Regions from separate parts of the Arthrobacter sp. JUb119 genome, predicted to be linked through region 3. Evidence: riboswitches for the same ligand, from Rfam matches in the RefSeq annotation. Region 3 holds a riboswitch; each other region holds the start of a gene.
What was found. A riboswitch is a leader RNA that binds a small molecule or an ion and turns the genes downstream of it on or off. The one in region 3 is predicted to bind S-adenosylmethionine.

Region 1 (3,918 bases), on a different contig from region 3:
TTCCTCAATGACGGTGGCAGCAACTCCTGGTTCGAGCCCTGCTACGTCGGCCAGGATTTCTGCGGTTTCCTCGGGATTGTCAGCTGCCCAGCCACGAGCCTTTTCGTAGGCATCGACAACGAGCTGGGCGAGTTCGGGGCTCTGCTCAATGAAGTCTTCGCGAGCGTTCAGCGCACCGTAGGTGTTGAAATCCAAGTTCCGGTAAACCAGTTGCGCGCCGTCTTTTTCGGCAGCGGCCATGATCGGATCCAAACCGCTCCAGGCATCAACCGAGCCGTTGGCCAGGGCGGTACGTCCATCGGCATGCTGGAGGTTCTGCAGCTTGATGTCAGCTTCACTCAAGCCCGCGGATTCCAGCGCCTGCAGCAGGAAGAAGTATGGGTCGGTGCCCTTTGTAGCGGCCACGGTCTTGCCAGCGAGATCTTCAACGGACTCGATTTTCGAGTCCTTATCCACTACCAGGGCCGCCCATTCCGGCTGCGAATACAGTGCGATGGTCTTGATGGGTGCACCGTTCGAACGGTTCAGGAGCGCAGCGGAACCGGCTGTGGAACCAACATCGATTGCGTCGGCGCGAAGAGCTTCATTGGCCTTGTTGGAACCAGCGGACTGGATCCATTCGACATTTACGCCCTGCTCCTTGGCGGCTGCTTCCAACCATCCCTTTTCCTTGAGTACCAGGCTCAGCGGGTTGTAAGTGGCAAAGTCGATGGACAGGGTCTGACCATCCGAGGAGGCTGTAGCGTTTTCGCCAGCACAGCCGGTCAGGGCAACTGCGCCAACGATCAAGGCGGCGGCGGACAATGCAGTGCGGCGGGTGAGACGGTTCAAAAGCATGGAGAATCCTAGAATTGTGCGTGCAAGCGGTGTAGGTGAAAAGGCAAAGGGGACGAATGGTTCGGGACCCACGGCGTGGCCGGGACTAATGGTTGGTTGGGTCGACGCCGAGCAGGCGCAATAGGTGCAGGCGATCTGCAACGAACTTTTCATCGGTATGCCGGCGTGGATGCACAGCTGAGATGGACAGATCCTCGATGACGCCCGCTGCACTATGCCCAGCGCCTCGCCCCAGAACAATCACGCGGTCAGCCAAAGTCAACGCCTCGTCCACATCATGGGTCACCATGAGAACAGTGGTGGGGAACGATGCGTGAATCGAGAGCAGCAGATCCTGCATCTTCAAGCGTGTCAGCGCATCGAGGGCGCCGAAGGGTTCATCAAGAAGCAATACACCCGGGCGCCGAGCCAGCGCGCGAGCCAGCGAAACCCGTTGCGCCATGCCTCCGGAGATCTCGCGTGGGCGCAAGCTGGCTGCATGGCTCAGACCGGTCAGCTCGATCAACTCATCGATCAGCGAGTTGCCGGCGCGCTTATCGGTTTCCGGTGCCAGGCCCAGTGCAATGTTCTGGCGAACCGAGCGCCATGGCAGCAGCCGGGGCTCCTGGAAGGCAACGGCGCATAACTCGTTGATGCCGGTGACCTCGCGGGTGCCGGTGCGGATGGTGCCGGTGGTGGGGTGGTCCAAGCCCGATACTGAACGCAGCAGCGTGGATTTTCCGCAACCGCTGGCTCCAAGAATGGCCACGACTTGACCTGCTGGAATTTGCAGGTTGATATCGGTCAGAACGGTGCGGCTTTCCATCTTGGTGGTGAAGGTTCGCGACACGTTGCTGAACTGCACGTCCAGGGCGCTTGAAGCTGAGGCAACGGGAGCTGCCTCGGGCGCTGCAAAGGAAAGAGTCATGTTCATCTCCATCGTTCCTGGCGGTAGCACCGGCCTGCAGAGCAAAACTCCAAAGGTGGTTGCTGCGGCGTCGTGGAGCCAGATCTCTCGGCCGCTCGGGATGGTTACGTGTCCATTACAACGAGTCGAACGATTTGAACGCAAATCTTGCGTAATATGAAAAAATCTTCGACAACTACGTCACATTGCCCAGAAATTTCGTTATTTATTTTATTGCAGGCCGGTTTGCTCGACATTAAGCAAAACTTTGCAACTCATCTTCGGCAGGACGCGGATTAGGCTGTGAAATTTGAAGATGGGCACTGCCGGCACTGGGACGAAATGTGACTTCGCGGGTTGGAAACGCCGGTTTATTACCGTTACAAATGAATTACGACCCATCCAGAGCGGCTGAGAGATCTGGCTCCACGACGCCGCAGCAACCACCCCAATAGCGGGACGGTGCTACCGCCAGGACCGATGGAAAGAATTGAGAACCCTGATGCCTATTGGTGAATCGCACAATGCCCTCGGACTGGACTTCAACCAGCTCAGTGACCCTTCGCAGGCCACCACAATGGACCTGGACAAGTTTGAAGAACAGCTGCCGACCAGGCAATTGCTGAAAATCACCCCCGGACCAAGTGCGGATGAGCAATACGACCGGCTGGCCGAAATTTTCCGTCCCGTTTTTGCGCAGATCGCCGCGACAGCCAAGGACCGCGACTTGAACCGCGTGCTTCCTTTCGAGCAGGTAGGCCTGCTGAATCGCGAGCGTTTCGGTGCGCTGCGCCTTTCCGTTGCCGACGGGGGCTACGGCGCACGGCTGGTGGATGTCTTCCGTCTGCTCATCGAGCTGTCCGAGGCGGACTCCCACGTAGGCCAGCTGTGGCGTGCGCATATCGCATTCGTCGAGAACGTCTTGGCGCTGGAGGACGAAGAGCTGCGCAAGAAGTGGGTCGCTCGCATCGCTGCTGGGCAGATTATCGGCAACGCCTACACCGAACGCGGTGGCAACGCCCTGGGCACCTTGAACACCAAGGCCAGCACCGTGGACGGGCGCTGGGTGATCGACGGTGAAAAGTACTACTGCACCGGCACCATTTTTGCCGACTGGACCACCGTTGCCGTGGCCCACCCGGAGCTCGCCGGCCGCCAGATCGCCGTGGTCTCCACCCAGCGCAGCGGCGTCAAGATCCTCGACGACTGGGATGGGTTCGGCCAGGGCCTCACCGGAACCGGCACCACCGAATTCCACCAGGTCCCGGTGGATTGCTTCATGCCGCAGCAGACCAATGACTCCGAAGCGGCGATCTTCCAGCTGGTTCTCATGGCCGTGCAGGCGGGCATCGCCCGCGCCGCATTGAACGACCTGCGTCACGCGGTGCAGGCGCGCACCCGCATCTTCACCACCGGAACCGGGGTGCCGGTATACCAGGAACCCCAGGTCCTCCAGCTGGTGGGCGAAGTTTCCGCGGAGTCCTTCGCTGCCGACTCCGTGGTGATCGGCGCGGTACTCGAAGTCGAGGCGGCCCTGGGCGATCCGGGACTGAACGACGAGGAACGCTACGCCGTATGCGAGCTGGCCGCCAACCGCGCGCAAACCGTGGTGCAGCCACTGGCCATCGGCGTGACCAGCAAGCTCTTCGACGGACTGGGAGCCTCGTCCACCAGAAGCGGCTGCAACCTGGACCGGCACTGGCGCAATGCGCGCACCATCGCCACCCATAACCCGGCGATCTACAAGGCGCGCATCGTCGGGGACTACGAGATCAACGGGGTCCAGCCGCAGCGGCTGTCCGTCACCGGCGAAGATTCAACCCAGCGGGCTTGAGGGCCTGCGACGCAAACCAGCAACTTTCCACGATTACCGACCTATGGGGGCAAAGCCATGAGCGAGAACAAGCGCGAGATCCTATTCAACGCATTCGACATGAACTGCGTGGTGCACCAGTCGCCGGGCCTGTGGCGCCATCCGCAGGACAAGGCCTCGACCTACAACACCCTGGGCTACTGGACGCACCTGGCCAAGGTGCTGGAAAAGGGGAAGTTCGACGGACTGTTCCTCGCCGACGTGCTGGGCACCTACGACGTGTACAAGGGCACCAACGTGACCCCGCTGGGCTCCGGCGCGCAGGCACCGGTCAACGACCCGATGATGCTGGTTTCCGCCATGGCCGCTGTGACCGAGAACC
Region 2 (3,918 bases), on a different contig from region 3:
GCGTCCCCCATGAGTTCGCGCAGCATTTCCAGCTTCGCGCTCGGAGCATCGCCCTCGCCTACCAAGGACGGATCCAAGGCCAGCTGGCGCAGCAAGGTCAGCGATTGGAGAATCTGGAAGCGATTCGAATCAACGTCGTCAACCAGCCCCAGAACTTCTTGCCGCACACGCTGGAAGCGGCGGTCATAAGCTTTGCGGTGCCCCGGCTCCAGTTCGACTTCCAGCACCTGCTCGGTCTTCGCCGGCAACTCTGGAACGACCTGTTCCTTGGTACGGCGCAGCACGAACGGACGCAGTCGGCTCTTCAGGCGCTCCAGGCGCTCCTGGTCTCCGTCGGCAATGGGCTTCTGGTAGTTGTCCTTAAAGGACTTCGCACCGCCCAGCAGGCCTGGTGCAGCCAGTGAGACCAACGCCCACAGTTCCAGCAGGTTGTTTTCCATGGGAGTGCCAGTGACCACGAATTTGCACGGCACTGGCAGCTGCCGGGCCTGCTTGTAGCCTTTGGAGGCATGGTTCTTCAGTTGCTGGGCCTCGTCCATGATCATGACGTTGAATCCGGCGGCTTCAAAATCCTCATAGGCCAGGCGGAAGATCGTGTAGCTGGTAACTACCAATTGGGCGTCACCGATCTGCGACGCCATGCTTTGGCCGCTCTTTCTAGCTGTTGAAGTGATGCCGGTGACTCTCATCTGCGGCGCAAATCGCTGCGCCTCATTGATCCAGTTGCCCACCACCGAGGTAGGAGCCAGCACCAGGAATTTCTGGGCAGGATCCTCGACGCGCGCTTGTTCAAGGCAAGCCAGCAACTGGACGGTCTTGCCCAGACCCATATCGTCGGCAAGGACGCCACCGAGATCATGGGTACGCAAGAAGTTGAGCCAGGATAGGCCGTGGCCCTGATACGGGCGCAGTTCAGCGTTGAACGTTTCCGCTAGCTGGACCGGCTGCATTTCTTCACCGCTTTGCAGCGCCTTCATGGTCTGCAGCCACTGGTTGTGCTGGGCTTCGATAATGCCCAGATCCACCAGTTCTTGCCACCAGTCGATGCTCAACTTATGGATGCGGATCGTATCGCCCTGCACCGTGCCCAGCTCCCCGGCCTCTGATATCAGCTGGCGCAGCTGCGTGAAATCTGCACCATCAATCGGGATCACCGTAAGGTCATCGAGGACGAGATACTCATCTTGCTTGGTCAAGGCCTCCAGCAGCAGTGGGAACGGGACCTTGGTCTCGTCCAGGAGCACTTCCACAGACAAGTCGAACCAGTCCCCCGTGCTTTCGCCGGCTTCGACACTGACAGCGGCCGGGGCGTGGCTGATCCGGTACTTCGGCAGCCTGTTCTGCTCTTCAACGACCACATCGGGATGCTCTGCCAATAGCGGCAATGCGTAGACCAAGAAATCGATGGATTCGGAGGTGCTGAATTCCTTCGGCGGGAAGATTCCTGAAGAGGTCAGTTGCCCCAAGGAAGCCTGCGCGCCGAGCTTGTCCTGCACCGAAGCAGCAATTTCCTTTTCCACGGCATACTGGCGGGGGCCCGCGGAGGCGTACTCCCAGGAATAGCTCACGGTCAGCGGAGTTCGGATGCTCTCCAGGGACAGCTTGAGGCTGGGGCGTGCTGGAACAGGGATGCTGTAGCTGTCATCCTCGCTCTTCAACGGTGCCATCAGGCGCAATCGGTCCAGGTGCTGGCGCTCGAAAAGCTCAACGCCTTCCTGCGGGATGGATTGCGCACCGGATTCAATAAATGTGGCCAGTTCCTTCGTGACCGGTTCAGCGAACCGGGCCAAACCGATTTCCCTGGCCTTCGGCAAGGGGCTGGACGCGTAAGCCAACAAGGTCGGCGGCGTGCCTATGGGCAAGAGGTAGACGTGCTCTTCGCTCGGCCCGCGCAGCTTCCCTTCCATGCTCAGGCCATGTTCACCGCGACGCACATCCACGTGTGCCATGGCTGGTTGCTCGCTGAACTCCACCGGGGCCTTGGCCGTAGAACCGCCGTTGACGATCTGCACTCCAGCTTCACGCAGGGCTTCGAACGCATCCAGCAGGTCCTGGCCTGGAAGATCCATCAAGGAGATCCACTCCTTGGGATCCCACGAATGGCGATAAGTATCTTGTTCAACGTGTTCACGCAACCGGTCCAGTTCAACGACCGCACGACGCTGCTTCTTGGAGAACCGCGTATCAAAAGCAACATTGCGCCAGCTGATCCCGGTTTGGATCCAGGGGCTCTTGGTGCCCTGGCGGGCCGGGCGTGCCTGCAAGGTCAGCGCGTCCTCGCCGCCATAACGCGGTTCGCTTACCACTTTCAGGATCAATCCCAGCGGTTCTTCGGCAACCAGCGGCTCATCGGAAATGACTGGAAGCAGACGGTCAAGGGTACGTTCCCACTGCGGCTTGCTATTGCGTTTCCAAGCGTGGGGATCCACCCCGGAGTCGGAGACGAAAAAGCCCTGGTCTTCTTCGGTGGTGACCTCAATGAGCAAGGCGGCGACATCTTCACAGGACTGAACCCCCGGATGCTTGCCGCAGAAGCTGGTGAAGCTGATATTGCCCTCGGTGATTTCCAATTGGGCCATCACCGATTCACGCAGCACCACACCGGAGATGCGGGTAGATCCCGGTTGCATTACCCGGTTGGCGATCTGCACTTTTCCGGAATCACACAGGAATTGGCCCAGGTTGTATTCGGATTCGGTCACCAAGGTCTGGGCCGCAGAAAGTGTCAGCTGGAATTCCATACTCGCCGTTCATTGTTCGTGCAGTGGGCGCCCGAGAGCTAGATTCCATCTTAGCGAGCCGGAAAGCAAGATGCCCGGTGACGAAAAGTTACTTCTGCCCTTTACCCGCGGGCCCTGCAACCGATAGAAATTAATCACTGAATCACGAGTTCCACTCTTTGAGCCCTGGCTGAGTGGACGGCAACCCTCCTGCGTCATTGTGCGGGGTGCCCCAGGTGAAGATTCGACGCATCTTGAACGCCAAGATGCGTAAGCGATGGCGCCCCTTGCGCCAGAAAGGGGATCAATTCCCCATGACTAATGCAGCATCTGCCCCAACCGTATCCGAAGACCGCGCACAGCGCCTGCAGGAAGCAGGCAAGGGCTGGGGCGAACGAATTTCGGCTGCCCCGCAAAGTGCCCAATTGACTTTCACCGTCGAGGGCGAAGGCTTCGATTCGGTAGCCAGCAACATTGTCTCCGGCAAGCACACCTTCCAGGTCGACGAGCCAGCTGCCCTGGGCGGCAGCGACCTGGCCGCAAGCCCCGTGGAATACGCGCTCGGAGCGCTCATCTCCTGCCAGGTTGTGGTCTACCGCTTGTACGCGCAGAACCTCGGCATCCAGGTGGACGACGTGAAGATCCAGGCCAATGGCCACCTCGATGTCCGCGGACTCTTCGGCATCGACCAGACCATCCGCCCCGGCTTCTCGTCGGTGGATCTGGACATCCGGATTGCCGGACCGGAATCAGCTGAACGCTATGAAGAACTGCGCCGCGCAGTGGATGCACACTGCCCGGTGCTGGACCTCTTCGCCAATCCGGTGCCCGTGACAACCGCGGTAAGCATCGCAGAGACCAACTAGAGTTCGCTGAACTAAAAAGCACCGCGGCGGCCCCCGACTTCAGGGGCCGCCGCGGTGCACTTCTAGCTGAAGCCAACTATTGCCCCAGGAAGTTCAGCAGGACTTTGCCGGAGCGAGCCGAATCCTTGGCCGTTTCGAAGGCTTCAAGCGCATCGGCGACCGGGAACTCGTGGGTTACCGCCTCGGAAACCTGCAGTGAACCGTCGGCCAGGGCAGCAAGCACATGGTCGATTTCGTCGTTGAAGCGGAAGGAACCAACCAGTTCCAGCTCGCGGGTAATAGCCAGCGAAATGAGTGCGGGTTGTTCTCCTGAGGGCAGCAACCCGACCATG
Region 3 (3,918 bases):
ATGGCCCACGAACCGGCAAAAGACCAGCGGGCGCCCATGGCGCGCAGCAAGTAGTTGTGCTCACCGCCTGCTTTCGGCATGGCCGCAACTAGTTCGGCATAGGTCAGGCCAACTACCGCCATGATGCCACCGCCAACCAGCATGGCCAGCGTGGCTCCGAACGGGCCGGCGGTGGTGATCCAGTCGCCGGTGAGCACGACCCAGCCAAAGCCGATCATCGCGCCCACGCCTATGGCCAAGGCGTCCCAGCGGCCGAGGACCTTCTTGAGGCCTGGTTCTGCGGTGCGGTTCTTCGCGGTTTTTCCTGACATGGCAACCCCTTCTGGAAAGTTGGTCAGGATCACACTATGCAAAAACGCGCTTAAGGGTATTGGATGTTTTGACTACATTTCAGGCTATTTTGCCCAAATCAGGAGGCTAGGCCTCGCCGGAGCGCTTCTTGCTGGCTTTCACCAGCGCGCGGTCGACCTCGTGAATGCCCAGGCAGAAGCCTGCGGACATGACCAGCGATTTGATAGTCAGTTCGGAAAGGTCATCAGCTACGTACACCAGCTGGATCGGTCCGGCCAGGACCAGCAGGACACCTGTCCACAGCACATACGCCCACGAGGTGCGCGCCTGCGCCATCACCGGGAAGCGTGCCCGTCGGCGAATCGTCCGCACGCCAATGGTGACAATGACGACGGCCAGAATCGCGGCGCCAATGAAGAAGAAATTGCGTTGGGTGCGGATCCAGGTCAAGGTGGTGCCAATAAGAACGCCGAAAAGTATCGAAGCCCACCAGCTGATACTGCGCAGTTGATCTTGCGCAGCGGTTGGTTCGCCTGTCCTCACGCCTCTCCCATCACTGATTGTCCCGAGCGCCCGGAACAACGCATCGTTCCTAGAATACGCGGTTCATCTCCCCGCAGACGAACGCGCAGCCGCACTGCGCATGCCGTGCCATGGCAGCAAGCGCAAGGGATTGGCGTCATGAGAGGATCAGCGTCCAGGTAACCACGGCAACCTCATCAGAATCGTTTTCCCAGCTATGCGGTTCACGCCCGGGGAAGGTGATCGTATCGCCTGCTTCGAGTTCTACGCGCTGATCAGGCAATACCAGGATGAATTTTCCAGCGATCACGTGCAGCACTTCCAGCTCGCAATCCACCGAATACAGCTCCGCTTCACCGGTGCCCTTGGGCGCAATCTCGGCGCGAATCATCTGCACCCGCTTCTCGCTGCGCGGCGTGACCAGCTGCTCCGTGATGCCGTCACCGCCCAGGGAAACACGGGGTGCCTGCTCCAGTCGGACCAGTTTCGTTTCAGGAACCTCGAAGAGGGTACCGACCTCCATGCCCAGCACTTCGCACAACCGCAAAAGAGTGGAAACCGAAGGGCTGGTCAGGTCGCGCTCCACACGCGAGAGGAAACCCTTGGTCAGTCCGGATAGCTCGGCGACCTGGTCAATGGTCATACGCTGGGTCTGGCGCACCCCGCGCAGCCTCGCACCGATATTGATCGCGGCACCGGTTGGTTCAACTGGCAAGGTTTTCATCGTTTGGCTCCTCGACGTTTTCTGCAGCAACAACCGCAACCACTTTGGCTTCAAGGCCTGCGGGGCAAGTTTACCAATGGTAAACACACCGCGCCCTCTACCGCGAGACTGCAGCGCTCACTAGACTCTGCCCATGGACAGCACCAAGGACAAGCTCTGCGGGTACCTGAACGACGCGCGCGAGAATGCGATCTACAAGGCAGAAGGCCTCGCCGAACACCTGGCACGCACTCCGCTCACCCCTACAGGCACCCATATCCTGGGAGTACTGCACCATTTGGCGATCAATGAATACGAATATTTCGGCACCTGCCTCAAGCGCAGGGCCGATGACCGCTACGTTCGCGAATTCATTGCGCCGCATGATCCCGACGCGGATTTCCTCCCGCCAGCAGATATGGATGCGCAACAGCTGATCGGCCTGTATCGGAAAGCCATCGCCTTCGCCGATGAAGCCATCAGCGATCTGCCCCTGGACTGTCCCGTAGAGGTACCGTGGTGGGGGCCAGCTGGCAAAACCACCTTGGACCACCTGCTCATCCATGCGCTCGCCGAAACCTCCCGGCATGCAGGGCATCTGGATATTATCCGCGAGCAGCTCGATGGCCGTGCTGGCTGGACCGCGCAACTGGATCTGCTGCCCGGCTACACCGCGGGGCAATGGGCCGAACAACGCGAGAAGCTGCAGCAACTGGCCAATGCCTTTGCCCCGGGCAGCTGAGCCGCAGTCATATTACGCATTCGGACTTCACCGGGCCCTACCGCCGGCGGTACCATCGGAAATGTTGCTTCACGAGACGCGGCGCCAAGCTCCGACTGGCCGCGCACCAACCCCAAGTTCATGGGTGGTTCGGATGAGGAAGCGGTCCGCGCATCAACAGGTGCACGGGCAAGAGCTCGCAAGAGAGTTGACCTCCATGGCATATCCGATTCTGCCCGTCATCGACCGCCAGACCGGCCAAGTGCAGTTCAAGGCCGAGGGGCGCTGGCGCACCCGCTACGTTGCAGATCCGCTCAGGCTTGAACGGCTCATTGCCCGTTGCGCCCGCAGGCCGACCTATGATCCGGCCACTTCTGAATTGCAGCTGGTGCTGCCGGTAGCCGGAAATCCCGCGGGCAAGAGAATTGCTTTTAGCCTTGCCAAATTCCCAAGTGCAGGAGCCCTGACTAAACTGGGTGGTTGATCCGATCCACGGGTTTCATTGGAAAATCCATGTTCCAGGAGAGTCATCGTCGCGATGCCACAGCACCCAGAAACCGAACCTACCAAAGCGCAGATCCAGCGATGGCGCAAGTATCTCGCAGATGAAGTCGCCGAAGGCTCCATCTACAGGGCCCTCGCGGAAAAGAAAACCGGTCAAGAACGGCAAATCCTGCTGGGCCTTGCAGAGGCGGAAGCCCGCCACGAATCCCACTGGCGCGTCCTGCTCGGCGAGCATTTCAAGGAAGTCCGCCCGTCGCTGCGACGCACCATGCTGCGTTTCCTGGCATTGCATTTCGGTTCGGTCTTCGTGCTGGCCATGGCCCAGCGCTCCGAAAGCAGTTCGCCCTACCGCGACGACAAGGACGCCACCGCGCAGATGGCGGCCGACGAACAGGTCCACGAAGAGGTCGTCCGGGCGCTGGCTACAGCAGGCCGTGCGCGCCTTTCGGGCAACTTCCGCGCTGCGGTCTTCGGCGCCAACGACGGGCTGGTTTCCAACCTGGCGTTGATCATGGGTATCGGTGCGACCGGTGTTTCAGCGACCTTCGTGCTGTTCTCCGGTGTTGCCGGTTTGCTGGCCGGCGCACTGTCCATGGCAGCTGGCGAATACGTCTCGGTGCGTTCCCAGCGCGAGCTGCTGACCGCCTCGCGACCAACCCAGGTCACGCTGACCGCCGCCCCGAACCTCGATCTGGACGCCAACGAGCTGGTGCTGATCTACAAGGCCCGCGGCATGAGCGATGAAGATGCAGCGCACCGGGCCGCAGAACGCATGGGCCTGTTCACCTGCGATTGCAACCCCGACTTCTCGTTGAACCCGGAAGGCCGCGGCGAAGAACTCGAGAAGGAGCACCAGGAACTGGGGTCGGCCACCGGCGCGGCGGCCACCTCGTTCATCCTTTTCGCTTCCGGCGCGGTCGTGCCGATCCTGCCTTATATCCTTGGGCTCTCCGGCATGACCGCGATCCTCGTCTCGGTAGTCCTGGTAGGCGTGGCCCTGATGATCACCGGAGGGATCGTGGGACTGCTTTCCGGTGCCTCCCCGCTCAAGCGCGGCCTGCGCCAGCTAGCCATCGGCTGGGGCGCAGCGGCCATCACCTACTGCTTGGGCCTGATCTTCGACGTCAGCATCGGATAGCAGCCTGCTGCGATTCGAATGCCGGTACAGCTTTGGCTC

Region 1: another riboswitch for S-adenosylmethionine. It lies ahead of M2368_RS11945 (ABC transporter ATP-binding protein); the one in region 3 lies ahead of M2368_RS06270 (hypothetical protein).
Region 2: another riboswitch for S-adenosylmethionine. It lies ahead of M2368_RS09845 (OsmC family protein); the one in region 3 lies ahead of M2368_RS06270 (hypothetical protein).

The regions. Positions count from the first base shown of each region.
Region 1 covers NZ_JANUFE010000004.1:100,977-104,894, forward strand. The annotation lists gene M2368_RS11940 (aliphatic sulfonate ABC transporter substrate-binding protein) at 1-837, opposite strand, end outside; gene M2368_RS11945 (ABC transporter ATP-binding protein) at 923-1,744, opposite strand; SAM riboswitch class I at 1,750-1,851, opposite strand; SAM riboswitch class I at 2,119-2,210, shown strand; gene M2368_RS11950 (acyl-CoA dehydrogenase family protein) at 2,226-3,557, shown strand; gene M2368_RS11955 (LLM class flavin-dependent oxidoreductase) at 3,615-3,918, shown strand, end outside.
Region 2 covers NZ_JANUFE010000003.1:180,294-184,211, forward strand. The annotation lists gene M2368_RS09840 (DEAD/DEAH box helicase) at 1-2,741, opposite strand, end outside; SAM riboswitch class IV at 2,882-3,003, shown strand; gene M2368_RS09845 (OsmC family protein) at 3,035-3,586, shown strand; gene M2368_RS09850 (L-idonate 5-dehydrogenase) at 3,663-3,918, opposite strand, start outside.
Region 3 covers NZ_JANUFE010000002.1:44,328-48,245, reverse strand. The annotation lists gene M2368_RS06290 (APC family permease) at 1-311, opposite strand, end outside; gene M2368_RS06285 (hypothetical protein) at 418-834, opposite strand; gene M2368_RS06280 (cupin domain-containing protein) at 971-1,537, opposite strand; gene M2368_RS06275 (DinB family protein) at 1,671-2,258, shown strand; SAM riboswitch class IV at 2,326-2,439, shown strand; gene M2368_RS06270 (hypothetical protein) at 2,455-2,721, shown strand; gene M2368_RS06265 (VIT1/CCC1 transporter family protein) at 2,776-3,879, shown strand.